DNA from 3 places in the Massilia sp. S19_KUP03_FR1 genome. Region 1 is predicted to be linked to each of the others. Evidence: predicted binding sites of a transcription regulator. Region 1 holds the regulator's gene; each other region holds the start of a gene.
What was found. The regulator LexA, encoded in region 1, represses DNA repair genes until DNA is damaged. The targets are predictions, from matches to a motif close to ACTGTATNNNNATACAGT.
Positions count from the first base shown of each region.

Region 1 (5,305 bases):
GCAGCGCGAGGTAGCGAGCGCGCTTGATGGCGGTGTCAACCTGGCGCTGGTAGTGCGCCTTGGTGCCGGTCAGGCGGGCTGGCATGATCTTGCCATTTTCCTGGACGAAGTCTTTCAGGGTGTCGACGTCTTTGTAGTCAACTTGTTCCACGTTTGCTGCGGTGAAGCGGCAGAATTTCTTACGCTTGAACAGTGGGTTCTGTTGTTTGCGCTTCTCTTTGAGCTTGAGCTTGTTTTTGTCGAACTTTTTACCGAATGCCATTTGAGGCTCCTGTATCTAAATGATGCGTCGCCAGTTTAATCAGGCGGCGGCACTGAAATCAATGATGTGAAACACCAGGGCTTTGCTGCTGCGATTCTTCTTTGCTACAAATCCCGTGAACTGATGCACTGCGCCCAATTCAGCCCGTGAAAACCGCCCGGATATTTCCCCTGCGGCCAACGCTGCCATTTCAAACTCGACCAGTCGTTCCACCCCTGCTTCGACCTGTTGCGAACTGTGCGACAGGGTGGCGGACACGATGGGCACGCCGGCCGGGGTATAACGCAATACGTCGCGCTCTAAAATGGTGGCTACAAACTGAAGCTGGTTCACTGCCTTGCTACGAGATTGCTGCTTGAATTACGCTGCGGCTGGCGCCGGCGCTGCGACAGGAGCCGGGGCTGCTGCGGCTGGTGCCGATTCCGAGCGGTGGCTCTTGGCTGCGTCTTCACGCTGTACCGACTTCATCATCGGCGAAGGAGCCGTTTCGGCTTTCTTCAGTTTGACGGTCAGGTGGCGCAGCACGGCATCATTGAATTTGAAGGCGGTTTCCAACTCGACCAGGGTGTCGTTGTCGCATTCGATGTTCAGGCAGATGTAGTGCGCTTTAGGCAGCTTCTGGATCGAGTAAGCCATCTGACGACGGCCCCAGTCTTCGACGCGGTGAATGTTACCGCCGCGTGCAGTGACGCTGGCCTTATAACGTTCGATCATCGCCGGGACTTGCTCGCTTTGGTCCGGGTGGACAATAAAAACGATTTCATAGTGACGCATTCAGTACTCCTTGAGGACGTTTAAACAAATGCCCACCTCGGCGTCAAGACGAGTGTGGGAAGGGAAAGCCGGCGATTATAACCCGGATGGGGACTTTGGGCTAGTGATGATGTTGCACAATATCCTTCGGCAACCTGCCTCAGCACGTCATCCTCGCGCAGGCGAGGACCCATAGCATGCCGCCGGAAGCCATCAACTGTGTGACTTCGGCAGCGTGTTATAGGACCCCGCCTGCGCGGGGGTGACGGTGGAAACCGTTTATTGCACAGAGTGTGAAAAAAAGCCACGAATTCCCTTGCATTGCCCGAAATACTGTACAAAAATACAGTCTGTCCATATAACCAGTCTTTAGCCCCATGATCAAGCTCACTGCACGGCAGGAACAAATTCTGAATTTGATCCGCGAAGCCATCGAAAACACCGGCTTTCCCCCGACCCGCGCCGAGATCGCCCGTGAACTGGGCTTCAAATCGGCCAACGCGGCCGAAGAACACCTGCAAGCGCTGGCCCGCAAGGGCGCGATCGAAATCGCCCCCGGCACCTCGCGCGGCATCCGCCTGATCGGCGCTTCCGTGGAAACGGTCGCGATCGTCCCTGCCGCCATCATGATGGCGCTGCCGCTGGTCGGGCGCGTGGCCGCCGGTTCGCCCATCCTGGCCCAGGAACATGTGGAGGCGACCTACAACGTCGATCCAGCCATGTTCGCGGCCAAACCCGACTTCCTGCTGAAGGTACGCGGCTGGTCGATGCGCGACGCCGGCATCATGGACGGCGATTTGCTGGCGGTCAAAAAAGTCGACAGTGCCAAGAACGGCCAGATCGTCGTGGCGCGCATCGGTGACGACGTCACCGTCAAGCGTTACCGCAAGACGGGTTCCCTGGTCGAGCTGCTGCCGGAGAACCCCGACTTCAAAATCATCCGGGTTGACCCGGAAGACGAGTTCGCGCTGGAAGGGCTTGCTGTAGGGCTAATGCGCAGCTGGAACTGAGGCGTGCGTGACGACATCACGCTCTACGGCGCACGCGCATCGGGCCATGCCTTCAAGGTGCGCGTGTTGCTGGAAATGGCGCAGTTGCCGTACACATTTCACGAGATCGACCTGAGCCAGGCGCGCGCCGCGCGGCCCCAGGCGTTTCGCAATTTATCGCCACATGGCGAAGTGCCGGTGTTGTTGCACAACGGGCGCATTTACGCCCAGTCGAATGCGGTCCTGCTGCACCTGGCGGCGCACAGCGGCGTACTGGAAGGCGAGACTGCCGCCTTGCAGGATGGCGTAAGCCAGTGGCTGTTCTGGGAAGCAAACCGGATCGGCTTTTCCCTACCGAACCTGCGGCACGCAGTGCGCGGCGGCGGCGTCGATGCGGCGGTTATGGCGATGCTGCGCGAGCGTTGCAATGCAGATATTTCACGCATGGATATCGAACTGGCGGATGGCCGGGATTTTATCCTCGGCGCCGCGCCGACCATCGTCGACCTGTCGATGAGCGCCTACCTGTTCTGGGCTGACCAGGCACAGGTCGCGCTGCCGCTGCATGTGGCCGGATGGATCCAGCGCATCAGCGAGCTGCCAGGCTGGCGCCATCCAGACAGCTTCTACGCTTGATGTCCGTGAAGGCATCACCGAAGTCGGCCAGTGAATCACGCGCCACATCAGGCCGGCAAATAGTGCATTTGCTGGCGTAGCCATGCCAGGAAAGCGACGCGGCGCGGATCGGTCTCGAACGGTCGCGACGACAGCAGGAAGTACGCGGACCCGTCGCGCATGAAGCCGAACGGCGCAACCAGGCGTGCGCTGCCAATCTCTTCCTGCGTCATGAAGACCGAGCCGATCGCCACGCCCAGACCGGCACAGGCAGCTTGCAGCGACAGATAGAAATGCTCGTAGGTCTGGCTGCCGCTATGGCTGGCGCTCGTGGCGCTGACGCTGCGCCAGTTTGGCCAGGCGCTCTTGCGCGACGCCGTGTGCAGGATTTTTTGCGCGGGCAGATCGAGCTGGCGCCGTTTCAGCAGCGTCGGCGCGCAGACCGGTCCCACCCATTCATCGCACACCTTTTCCGCATGCAGCTCCGCGCTCCAATGAAAGTCGTTGCGGCGCAAGGCCACGTCGACCCCGTCGCGCTGAAACGCCACCGGGCCACCCGACGCAAAGATGTGCAGCGGCACCTCCGGATAGCGCCGCGCAAAATCACCCAGCCGCGGTATCAGCCATTTCATCGAAATCGTCGGTTCGCATGACACCACCAAGGGCGCCTGCCGCGCAGGCTCACGCAATGCCTGCACGGTCGCGTCGATCCGTTCGAACGCGTCCTCGGTCACGGCGCGCAAGCGCTCGCCCTGCGCCGTCAAAAACACGCCCCGGTTGCGGCGCTCGAACAATGCAATGCCCAAGGTCTGTTCGAGCAGGCGGATCTGGCGACTGACCGCGCCATGCGTCAGGTTCAGCTCGTGGGCGGCTTTGACGAAACTGCCAAGCCTGGCGGCGGCTTCAAAAAAACGCAGTGTGTTGAGCGGTATTTGCCTGGCCATCCGTCAGTTTTTCTCACGCGTTATGGAGACGATACATCGCTATTCAGCCCCCGGCATTATATCCATAATTTGTCGCCAGAAAGATTCCCCGAAATTGTATCGGCGGGGCGCGCGCAATTGCCACTACTAACGAAGGAAAGAACCATGACCGAGCTCGTTGCTGTTGCACTGATTACTATCCTGGCCACCATCAGTCCGGGTCCGGATTTCGCGATGGTGACGCGAAACAGCTATCTGTATGGCCGCAATGCCGGGCTGCTTGCCGCGCTCGGCATCGCGCTCGGTGTGCAGGTCCATGTGTTTTACACGATATTTGGCATTGCTTTGATCAGCGCGCATTCACCCTGGTTATTCACCGTGATTAAAATAGCCGGCGCCCTGTATTTGATCGTCATCGGATGGAAGACGTTTTCCAATCAATCGAAACTGACCATCGACCTGCACGCCGACAGCACGGTATCGCCCATTACATTGCTCAGTAATGGTTTTCTGACCAACGCATTGAATCCGAAGACGACGCTGTTTGTCGTCAGCACCTACACCCAGGTCGTGCAAGCGGCGACGCCATTGCCGATCCAGTTCGGCTATGGCTTGTTCATGTCGGCTACCCACTTTTTCTGGTTCGCGCTGGTCGCGCTATTTTTCTCGCAACACGCGTTTCGATCCCGCATGGTCAATCACCAGAAGGTGATCGACAAATTGATCGGCGCGCTTTTAATGGGGCTGGGCGTATCGCTTGCGTTTGCTAACCTGAGCCGTTGAAGCAGCGCGGGGTGTGGTCGGCCACGGCAAGATCTTGCGCGCCGTCGGGAAATGGCGCAGCAATTAAACGTCGAGCGCGGCGCCGAAATCGGCCAGCAAATCGGCCGTCTCTTCAATGCCCACCGAAACCCGGATCAGCGACTCAGCGATGCCCATGCTGGCGCGCCGTTCGGCGCCCATCTCGAAGAAGATGGTGTGCGCCACCGGAATGACCAGCGTGCGCGTGTCACCCAGGTTGCTGGCCGGAATACCCACCGTCAGCCGGTTCAGGTAATCGAAGCAATTGATCCCGTCTTTCAGTTCAAAGCTGAACAGGGATCCGCTGGCGCGGAACAGTTTGCGCGTCAAATCATGCTGCGGGTGCGACGCCAGGCCGGGATAATGGACCGCCGCGACCCGGTCGTCCGCTTCCAGCATCTGCGCCAGCGCCAGCGCATTCGCACAGGTACGCTCCATGCGCAGCGCCAGCGTTTCGGCGCCCACGGCAATCTGGTGCGCCGCGTCCGGGCTGAGCGACGCGCCGAAATCGCGCAAGGCCTTGGCACGCAGCTGCGCCATGCCTTGCTGGCTGGCCGGCTGCTTGCGGAAATTCGGCGCGATGTTCGGGTAAGCGCTCCAGTCGAACAGGCCGGTGTCGGTCAGGCTGCCGCCCAGCGCCATGCCGTGGCCGCCAATCGACTTGGTCAGCGAATTGATGACGATGCCGGCGCCCACCGTTTTCGGGCGGAACAACCAGGGCGTGGTCATCGTGTTGTCGACCACGTACAGGATGCCGCGCTCGCGGCACAGTTCGCCGATGCGGACCAGGTCGGCCACCTGGGTGCGCGGGTTGGCGATGGTTTCCACAAACACCATGCGCGTGGCCGGCGTGATGGCGGCCGCCACGTTGGCCACATCGGTGGCATCGACAAAGGCGACATCGACGCCCTGCCCCGCCACCGTCTGCCACAGGCTGTTGGTGTTACCGAACAGGAAGGCGG
Region 1 covers NZ_JAQQPS010000002.1:249,416-254,720, reverse strand. The annotation lists gene rpsR (30S ribosomal protein S18) at 1-262, opposite strand, end outside; gene priB (primosomal replication protein N) at 302-595, opposite strand; gene rpsF (30S ribosomal protein S6) at 623-1,036, opposite strand; gene lexA (transcriptional repressor LexA) at 1,393-2,025, shown strand; gene V6M87_RS02820 (glutathione S-transferase family protein) at 2,029-2,640, shown strand; gene V6M87_RS02815 (LysR substrate-binding domain-containing protein) at 2,688-3,563, opposite strand; gene V6M87_RS02810 (LysE family translocator) at 3,708-4,325, shown strand; gene V6M87_RS02805 (cystathionine gamma-synthase family protein) at 4,389-5,305, opposite strand, start outside.

Region 2 (5,305 bases), on a different contig from region 1:
GATCAACGCCGACAAGACCAAGGGTCGCGGCGCCGAGATCGATTTCGAAGGCAATGTGTTCACCGGTTTCCGCGTCACGGCCGGCGGTTCGTACAACTACACCCGCATCGACGACAAGAGCCTGTCGCTGCCTGCGTGCGCAGCCTGCACCATGACCGACCCACGCAACGCTGCCGGTCGTTACATTATCGACGGCAATGCCCTGCCACAGGCACCGAAGTGGACCGCCAACGTCACCGCGCGTTACGGCTTCCCGGTCGCTGACGGCGAACTGTTTGTCTTCACCGACTGGTCGTATCGTTCGAAGGTCAACTTCTTCCTGTACGAAGCAGTTGAATTCACCGGCAAACCACTCACCGAAGGCGGCCTGCGCGTGGGTTACATCTGGGCCAACGGCAAGTACGAAGTGGCTGCATTCGGCCGCAACATCGCCGACCAGCGTCGCATCACCGGCGCCATCGACTTCAACAACCTGACCGGGTTTACCAACGAGCCACGCACCTACGGTGTGCAGTTCAAGGGTAATTTCTAAGTTATTTTGCTGACTTCAAAAAAACCGCGAGCGATCGCGGTTTTTTTTCCTCAGAATCAGGGTAACGGAACAACCTGGAAACATTTGCATGAGAACGCTGATGCTGGCGGTGCTGGTGTCGTGCACATCGCTCGCCTCTGGCGCTGCGCCGGGCACGCCTGTGCAACTGGTCGATCTCGGTGAAATCCATGGCGCGGCGCTGGGCTGGATCCGCATCGCCATGCCTTTGTTCGAGCAGCAGATTGGCAGCGATATTAAACGTTACGCGATCTCGGTCCAGGAAGCGGGCGACGTCATCCATGTCGTGTTTCACCAAACGCCGGTGGTGCGCGGCCAGCGCGGCGCGGCGCGCGAAGGACCAGGGATGGAGGTCGAGATCAGCAAGGCAACCGGCGCGGTCACGGGGGCGCGCATCATTCGTTAAAGCGGCGGCACGCTGTGCGCCATAAATTTTTAGAGGGAAATAGCCTCAGAAAAACGTTGTCAGCCGAACATTATTTTTCATGTGGCTTTAACAAGAAATATCATCGCCAATACAACGCAAACATCACAATAATATTTGCAGTTTGTTCGATCGGTCTGACATTTAATTGGTTCCGAATCCCTGCGGTTTGCATGCACGAAGGATGGCGCTACGCTGACGCTTGTCCCGGCAAAGGGCGGTACCGATTATTTTCAGATGACAGGATCAGCATGTACCCGACAATTTTCACCATCGCGGCAGTTGCCGCTGTTTCAGTCAGCGCCCACGCCGCCGACACCGCCTGGCTTGCCGGCACCGACCGCCTGATCGTCAAGTACAAGGATGCCGTCCCGGCCGGCAAGGGCGCCGCGCGTGCCGCACCGGTCAGTGCCCAGCGCCAGGCACTGGTCGACCGCGCTGGCCAGCAGCTTGGCGCACGCCTGACCCTGCTGCGCGCCCTCGGTACCGGCGCGCACGTCTTTCAGCTCAGCCGCAAGGTCTCGATCGACGAAGCCAATGCCCTGGCCGCCGAGCTGATGGCGCGCGACGCCAGCGTCGCTTACGCCGAACCCGACCGCATCCTGACCACCCTGGCCACGCCCACCGACCCGCGCTATGCCGAGCAGTGGGACCTGTTCGAGTCTGGCGGCGGCCTGCGTATTTCTGGCGCCTGGGACCTCGCCACTGGCGCCGGCATCAATGTCGCCGTCATCGACACCGGCTACCGTCCCCACGCCGACCTGGCCGGCCAGGTGCTGCCTGGCTACGACTTCATCGCCAGCAGCACGGTTGCCGGCGACGGCAACGGGCGCGACAGCGACGCCACCGACCCGGGCGACTGGGCCGCCGCCAGCCAGTGCGGCGCCGGCATGCCCGCGGCGGACCAGTCTTCCAGCTGGCACGGCACCCACGTGGCCGGCACCATTGCCGCCAAAGCCAACAACGGCATTGGCGTGGCCGGCGTCGCTTACAACGCGAAAATCGTGCCGGTGCGGGTGCTGGGCAAGTGCGGTGGCTACACGTCTGACATTGCCGACGGCATCATCTGGTCGTCCGGCGGCCTGTTGTTCGGCGTCACCATGAATCCAAACAAGGCGCGCGTGCTGAATTTGTCGCTGGGCGGCGGCGGCAGCTGCGCCGCCACGATGCAGACGGCGATTAACGGCGCCCGCTCGCGCGGCGCTGTGGTGGTGGTCGCGGCGGGCAATGCGGCGATGGACGCCAGCAACTTCACCCCGGCCAATTGCGCCGGCGTCATCACGGTCGCGGCCACCAACCGCAGCGGCGCTCGCGCGTCGTATTCGAATGTTGGCAGCATCGTCGACGTGGCCGCACCGGGCGGGGACGCCAGCGCCGGCATTCTGTCGACCCTCAATGGCGGTACGCGCGCGCCCGCGGGCGACGCTTACGCCAGCTACAGCGGCACGTCGATGGCGGCGCCCCATGTGGCCGGCGTGGTCGCACTGATGCTGTCCAAAAATCCGGCGCTCACGCCCGACCAGGTCGACGTCGTGCTCAAGTCGAGCGCGCGCGCGTTTCCGGCCGCGTGTTCGGGCTGCGGCGCAGGCATCGTCGACGCGACCGCGGCGTTGAGCGCCAGCGCCACCATCGCACCCGTCACCTTGCTGGCTGAGCTCGAGCCGAACGACACGATTGCCGCCGCCAATCCGGTTGCTGTCAGCGGCACCATCGTCAACGGCGCCCTCGGTTCCGGTACTGACGCCGATTATTTCCGCATCGCTGTCCCGGCCGGCAAACAGCTGGGCGCGACCATGACGCCGGGCCCCAGCGCCCCCGACTACGACCTGTATCTCTACGACAGTGCCGGCGCCTTGCGGTCGTCCAGTGAAAACGGTTCCGGCGCCGTCGAGAGCGTCATGGTGCGCAATAGCGGCAGCGCGGCGGCGATCTATTACGTGGGCGTGCGCTATTACAGCGGCGCGAGTGGCGCAAAGAACGGCAAGTATGCCCTGCAACTGATTTGGTAGTGACGGCAGGAAAAGACTTTCGCTGCCCACAGGAAAGCGCACGCGTTTGGCAGCCTCTTGCGTGGAAGTCGAATTACGCGGATACTGTATGAATCTACAGTAGTTTGCTCCCGCCGGGGCGCCCCGTGACGTGAACGCCCCTTTCCGTAAAATCATCCACTGTGACTGCGACTGTTTTTATGCCTCGGTCGAGATGCGCGACGATCCCTCCCTGATCGGCCGTCCGCTGGCAGTGGGCGGGCGCGCCAACCAGCGCGGCGTCGTCGCCACCTGCAATTACGAGGCGCGGGCGTACGGCATCCACTCTGCCATGGCCACGGCGCAAGCCATGAAGCTGTGTCCGGAGCTGATCGTGATCCCGCCGGTGATGGAAAAGTACCGCCTGGCCTCGCGCCAGATCATGGATATCTACCGCAGCTACACCGAACTGGTCGAGCCGCTGTCGCTCGACGAAGCCTATCTCGACGTCACCGATTCGCCCCACTGCAAGGGCAGCGCCACCTTGATTGCGCAGGAAATCCGCCAGCGCATCGTTGACACGGTCGGCATCACGGCGTCGGCCGGCGTGGCGCCGAATAAATTCGTCGCGAAAATTGCCAGCGACTGGAACAAGCCGGACGGCCTGTTCCTGGTGCGCCCGGACGAAGTCGATGGTTTCGTGGCCGTCCTGCCAGTCAAAAAGCTGCACGGCGTGGGCAAGGTCACCACCGCCAAGCTGAACGGTCTCGGCGTGCAAACTTGCGGCGACCTGCGCAGCTGGACGATGCAGGAATTGGGTCACCACTTCGGCAAATTCGGCGAGCGCCTGCACGACTTGTGCCGCGGCATCGACAACCGCCCGGTGAGCAATGTGCATGAACGAAAATCGGTCAGCGTCGAAGAAACCTACACGCCCGATGTGCCAGACCTGGCGGCCTGCCTGGCCTTGTTGCCGCAGCTGCACACCAGCCTGCTGGGCCGCATCGAGCGGGCCAAGGCGGGCAGGCTGATCATTAAGCAGTTCGTGAAAATCAAGTTTGCCGATTTCCACCAGACGACGGTCGAGTGCGTCGGCAGCGGGCCGGCCATGGCGCAATACATCCGGCTGATGGAAACCGGATTTTTGCGTGGCAACGGGCCGGTGCGCCTGCTGGGCCTGGGCGTGCGCCTGGGGGACAGCGAACGCCTCGAGCAGCTGACATTGTTCGACGAATCCAACGACTAATCTGCCGTGCGCCAAAGTGTAGAATGTCGTTCCTGTGGAAAACTGAAACAAGCGGAAAACAATTATGTGGTTCAAGAATCTCCAGATTTACCGTCTCCCGGCACCGTGGGACTACACCCCTGAGCAGCTGGAAAAAGCGCTCGCGCCGCAAAGTTTTGTGCCGGCCAGCAGCAATGAATTGCTGCGCCAGGGCTGGGACACGCCACGCCCGAACGGCGGCCTGGTGCACGTCGTGAACAAGCAGATGCTGATTTTGCTGGGCACCGAGAAAAAACTGCTGCCGAGCTCGGTCATCAACCAGGTGGCCAAGGCCAAGGCAGCCGAGCTGGAAGAAGCGCAAGGTTTTGCGCCCGGCAAAAAGGCGATGAAAGAACTCAAGGAGCGCGTGGCCGACGAGTTGCTGCCGCGCGCCTTCAGTATCCGCAGCAATGTCTGGACCTGGATCGATCCGGTCAACGGCTGGCTCGTGGTCGATGCCGCCAGCCCCGGCAAAGCCGACGAAGTGATCAAGCTGCTGCTTAAAGCGGTCGATCGCATGCCGCTGGAGAGCCTGCGCGTGCAGAAGTCGCCGGTGGCCGTCATGACCGCGTGGCTGGAGATGGACGAAGCGCCGGCCGGTTTCACGGTCGACCAGGACACGGAATTGCGCGCCACCGGCGAGAGCAAGGCCGCCGTGCGTTACGTGAAACACGCGCTGGAGCCGGAAGACATCCGCCGCCACATCAAGGCCGGCAAGCAGTGCACGCGCCTGGCCATGACGTGGGACAGCAAGATTTCGTTCGTGCTGACCGAATCGCTGGCGATCAAGGGCATCAAGCCACTGGACGTCATCAGCGAAAGCGAATCGGTCACGCGCAACGACGAAGAGCGTTTTGACAACGACATGATGATGATGACGGGTGAACTGTCGAAAATGATGGCCGATATTGTCGAAGCCCTGGGCGGGGAAGCAAAGGCTTAAGAAGACAGGCGCGTAAAAAAAATTACCACGCGGCCGGGAATTGGTTCAACGCATTATTTGGCCGCGTGTTTTTTCGATGGACAAGCCATGTCCCAACCGACAATCAGAAGACCGGGCAGCGTTTCGCCTTGGGCGACGACTTTCAGGCACTTTGTAC
Region 2 covers NZ_JAQQPS010000016.1:79,108-84,412, reverse strand. The annotation lists gene V6M87_RS18175 (TonB-dependent receptor) at 1-532, shown strand, start outside; gene V6M87_RS18170 (hypothetical protein) at 621-956, shown strand; gene V6M87_RS18165 (S8 family peptidase) at 1,226-2,983, shown strand; gene dinB (DNA polymerase IV) at 3,114-4,187, shown strand; gene V6M87_RS18155 (recombination-associated protein RdgC) at 4,252-5,148, shown strand; gene V6M87_RS18150 (hypothetical protein) at 5,202-5,305, opposite strand, start outside.
Region 2: a site for LexA is predicted at 3,067-3,084, ahead of dinB (DNA polymerase IV). Genes of this name have one in related genera too.

Region 3 (5,305 bases), on a different contig from region 1:
CCGGGCACGCCGGAAAAGATCTGGTAATTCTCGTTGCGGTACTCGAAGCCGAAGGCGGCGTTCATGCCATTGAGGATGCCGTCATAAAAGCGGCTGAAGTCGGCGTTGGTGGTCAGCTGGCGGAAGGCGAAACCGCCGGCATTGAAGCTGTTGGCGCTGACGCCGCGCCCGCCGTTCAGCAAATCTGCATTCGCGATGGAAGCGTTGAGCGTGTTCGCGATGGTGTAATCCATGCGGTTGTAGCCGTAGGTCTGCGACAGGTCGGTGTTCCAGCCGGCGATCAGGGTGCGGTAGCCGACGGTGGCGTAGCGGTCTTCGATGTCGCCGTTGATGAAGGGGACAAAACCGTTCGGGTACATGGCGGCCGCATTGCGCGACGGGATATCGTCGGAACCGAGGCCGCCGCGCGCAAACGCGGCAGACGACGCATCGCGCTGCTGCACGCCTGCCGTCCCATAGAGCTTGCCGGGCCCGACATTCCATTCGCCATTCAGGTACAGGGTCTGGTTCTTGGCCTTGGTGTCGCCGATGATACGCGGATTGCCTTCTTCGGCGCGGTTCGAGCGGCCCCGGTCGAGGTATTCGCCGGTGATGCCGACCACGCCGTCGCCCACCGCCACGCCGCAGTACGCCGAGGCCAGGTAGTTGTTGCCATCGTGTTGCGTGTACTGGCCGGCGCCGAGCACCGCTTCGCAGCCCAGGCTTTTTTTCAATTCGATGTTGATCACGCCGGCGATGGCGTCCGAGCCGTACTGGGCGGCGGCGCCGTCACGCAGTACCTGCACGTTTTTGATAGCCAGCAGCGGGATCGCGTTCATGTCGGTGCCGGTGTTGCCGCGGTTGCGTGCACCGAACAGGTTGACCAGCGCGGTGGTGTGACGGCGCTTGCCGTTGACCAGTACCAGCGTCTGGTCCGAACCGAGGCCGCGCAGGGCGGCCGAGTCGACCAGGTCGGCCCCGTCGGCGCCGGTCTGGCGCGTGGAATTGAACGACGGCGAGATGTAGGTCAGCGTCTGGGCCAGGTCGAACTGGCCGCCTTGCTCGGCCGCGCGGCCCATCGGGATGATGTCGACCGGGACCGGGGTCTCGGTGGCGGAGGTGTTGCCGGTGCGGCGCGAACCAACCACCGTCACGCTCGGTACGTCGGCGGATGCGCTGGTACCGGCCTGGGCCATGGTAACGGCAGGCAGCGCGGTGGCGCCGTACAAGGCGAGCAGGATGGCCTGACGCAAGAGAGGAGTTGCTTGGTTCACGCGATGGACTCCGAATGGCAAAGAAACGATAGTACGCATCTGTGGCCCGTGCACCAAATTGGACGTTGTGAGAACGCAACGTTTAAATAATATTGCTTTTTTTTCTATGCAAAAAAGCATCAGTTTTGGTGTGATCACGATGTCGTTATGGCATTCTGCAAAAATTCTTTTTCGAATGATTGATCACAAGAAAATCAGTGCCCATGGGCGTCCTGGCGCGAGTGCCTGCTCACATTCACTATTTTGTTACATCTGCTTACACCCGGGAAGCAAGAAACGCCTTAGATTCGGAACATAGGTTTCCACTAAGTAATTTTCTTGACAAGACTTTTTGACCCCTCATCTACCGGATCCCCATGACGACTATCCACTCCCGGCACACAGGTGCCGCTGCCATACTGGCCATGCTGTTCGCCGCCCCCGCTTTCCCGGCCACGCTCGCCGTCGGCCCCGGCAAAACTTATGCCGCGCCGTGCGCCGCGATCGCACAATCGGCCCCCAACGATGTGATCGAGATCACCGGTGGCGTCACGTATTCCGGCAACGTCTGCGCCATCAACACCAGCAACCTGACGATCCGCGGCGTGAATGGCCGCCCGCGCATCGATGCCGCCGGCGCCAACGCGCAAGGCAAGGGAACCTGGGTTGTCACAGGCAATAACGTCACCATCGAAAACGTCGAAATGCTGGGCGCCCGGGTGCCTGACCAGAACGGCGCCGCCCTGCGCCTGGAAGGCACCCACTTCACGCTGCGCGGCAGTTTTATCCATGACAATGAAAACGGCATCCTGAGCGGCGCCAATACCGCCAGCAATATCCTCATTGAAAACAACGAGTTCGGCCACAACGGGTACGGCACCGGTTACACCCACAATGTGTACATCGGCAACGTGGCGAGCCTGACGTTCCGTGCAAATTACTCGCACGATGCCAACGTCGGCCACAACCTCAAGTCGCGCGCCCGGGTCAACACGGTTGCCTACAACCGCTTTTCGAGCACCCCCGACGGGCAAACCGGCAGCACCGCCCGCGGCAAGCCGAGCTATGAGATCGATTTGCCGAACGCCGGCACCGGCTACGTGATCGGCAATGTCATCGAGCAACCGGCGGGCAATTCCAACCCGAACATGCTGGCCTACGGGGAAGAGGGCGCCAGCAATCCGGCCCAGGATTTGTATGTGGTCAACAATACCTTCCTCAACGACGATCCCAACAGCGGCACCTTCGTCATGGTCGGTACCGGTGTGACCAGGCCCGTCCTGATACAAAACAATATTTTTGCCGGCACCGGCACCCTGAGCAATCAAGCCGGGGCGCTCGAGCGCACCAATTTCCGTTCCATCGCTCCCGGTTTTGTCGACCGCGCCGGCTACGACCTGCACCCGAGCGCGAATGTCCTGGTGATCGATGCAGGGTCGGCGCCCGGCCTGGCGGCGAGCGGCCTGTCACTGGCCCCGGTGGCGCAGTACAAGCATGTCGCCGCCGGTGAAACGCGGACCGCGTCCGGCGCCTTCGATATCGGTGCCTATGAAGCCAGCGCCGCGCCCGCGGCCGGCGGCGGCTGGACCAGCTGCGCCGTCGAAGGCGGCACCTGCAGCTTCAGCGGTACTGCCCAGGTGCGTTATGGCGCCAATAATGTGTATGCGACGCGCACGGCCAGCGGATCGATCGCTTGCACCAACGCCGTGTTCGGCGACCCGATCCAGAACGTCGCGAAGACCTGCCAGTACGCGGCCACTGCAGCGACGCCGACCCCGCCCGCCGTCGAGACGTGGACGCCCTGCGCTGCCGAAGGCGCAAGCTGCGCGTTCAGCGGCACGCGCACGGTGCGTTACGGCGCCGTGGGTGTGTACGTTGCGCGCGTGGCCACCGCTTCCACCCCATGCACCAACGCCGTCTTCGGCGACCCGGTGCTGGGCACCGCCAAGTCTTGCTCCTACTCCAGCATCACGCGTTAAAAGGGCGGCGCCCCGGCCGGTCCGGCGCAAGGAAAGACGCACACACCAGTTCGCTTTTTGACGGGGCGATCGTGTACACTGTGTTTTTATACAGTACTTTCATTGCCCGGATTCATCCCAGCATGTATGCGCCGCCATGTCGTCCTCTTCGCCAACCCAGCAGAACCTGCCCGACTACGCCGAGCTGTTCTGCCTGTCCAACTTCACCTTCCTGCAGGGCGCGTCGCACGCCGAGGAACTGGTGGCGCGCGCCGTCCAGCTTGGTTATGCGGCGCTGGCGCTGACCGATGAATGTTCGCTGGCCGGCGTGGTGCGCGCGCATGCCGAAGCGAAAAAGGCGGCGCTGCCGCTGCTGATCGGCGCCCATTTCCACCTGACCCGGCGCGACGGCACCCACTCGCTGTCGCTGATCCTGCTGGCGCAAAACCGCAATGGTTATGGCAACCTGGCCGAGCTGATCACCCTGGGGCGTACCCGCACCACCAAGGGCACCTATCTGCTCACGCCGGCCGATTTCGACACGGCGGCACCCGGCTTTGAACATCTGCAGGGCATGCCCGATTGCCTGGCGATTTTGCTGCCAGCCTATCCCGGCCACGACGCGGCCGACCTCGACCGCCTGCATGCCCAGGCCGCCTGGATGGCCAGCACCTTTCCCGGCCGCAGCTGGCTGGGCCTGAACCTGCTGCACCGGGCGCACGACGACGGCCACCGCGCCACCATCGACGAGGTTGGCTGGCAGCACGGCTTGCCCATCGTGGCACTCGGCCACGTCACCATGCACGTGCGCTCGCGTAAACCCCTGCAGGACACCTTGAGCGCCGTGCGGCTGGGTAAGCCCGTGGGCGAATGCGGCTATGGCCTGGCGCAAAATGCCGAGCAGCATTTGCGCTCGCGGATGCGCCTGGCCAATCTGTATGCGCCGCAAGCGCTGGCCGAAACGCTGCGCATCGCCAGCCTGTGCACCTTTTCGCTCGATCAATTGCGTTACGAATACCCCAACGAAGTCGTGCCGCCCGGGCACACGGCCTCATCGTTCCTGCGCAGCGAAACGTATATCGGTGCGCACCGCCGCTTCAAGGACGGGATTCCGGCCAAGGTGCAGGGCCAGGTCGAGCACGAGCTGGCACTCATTGCCGAGATGGGCTACGAACACTATTTTTTGACGGTGTACGACATCGTCCGCTTCGCCCGCTCGCAGCACATCCTGTGCCAGGGACGCGGCTCGGCAGCCAACTCGGCGGTCTGCTACTGCCTCGGCATCACCGAGGTCGACCCGGCCCAGTCGGAACTGCTGTTCGAACGGTTTATTTCGCGCGAGCGCAACGAGCCGCCCGACATCGACGTCGATTTTGAACACCAGCGCCGCGAAGAAGTGATCCAGTACATCTACACCAGGTACGGGCGCACGCGCGCGGCCCTCGCGGCCGTGGTGATCAGCTACCGCCCGAAAAGCGCGCTGCGCGACAGCGGACGGGCGCTGGGCATCGATCTTGGCATCGTCGAGAAAGTGGCGAAGACCCATCACTGGTTCGACGGCAAGGCCGATTTATTAAATCGCCTGGCCGAAGCGGGGCTCGATCCGGCCTCGCCCCAGGCGCAGCAATGGGCGACCCTGGCGCAGCAATTGCTCAACTTCCCGCGCCACCTGTCGCAGCACCCGGGCGGCTTCGTTATCGCGCAGGGCAAATTGTCGCGCCTGGTGCCGATCGAAAACGCCAGCATGGCCGAGCGCAGCGTCATCCAGTGGGACAAGAACGACCTGGAAGAACTGGGCCTGATGAAAGTCGACGTGCTGGCGCTGGGCATGCTGTCGATGCTGCGGCGCGGCCTGGAGCTGGTCAGCCAACGGCGCGGCGATTTGTTCGAAATGCAGGATATTCCGCCCGACGACAAGGCCACCTACGACATGATTTGCGCGGCCGACACGGTGGGCGTGTTCCAGATCGAATCGCGCGCGCAGATGAGCATGCTGCCGCGCATGTTGCCACGCAAATTCTACGATCTCGTCATCGAAGTGGCGGTGGTGCGCCCGGGACCGATCCAGGGCGGCATGGTGCATCCGTATTTGCGGCGCCGCCAGGGCCTCGAGCC
Region 3 covers NZ_JAQQPS010000001.1:74,304-79,608, forward strand. The annotation lists gene V6M87_RS00325 (TonB-dependent receptor plug domain-containing protein) at 1-1,175, opposite strand, end outside; gene V6M87_RS00330 (right-handed parallel beta-helix repeat-containing protein) at 1,610-3,211, shown strand; gene V6M87_RS00335 (error-prone DNA polymerase) at 3,348-5,305, shown strand, end outside.
Region 3: a site for LexA is predicted at 3,289-3,306, ahead of V6M87_RS00335 (error-prone DNA polymerase). Genes of this name have one in related genera too.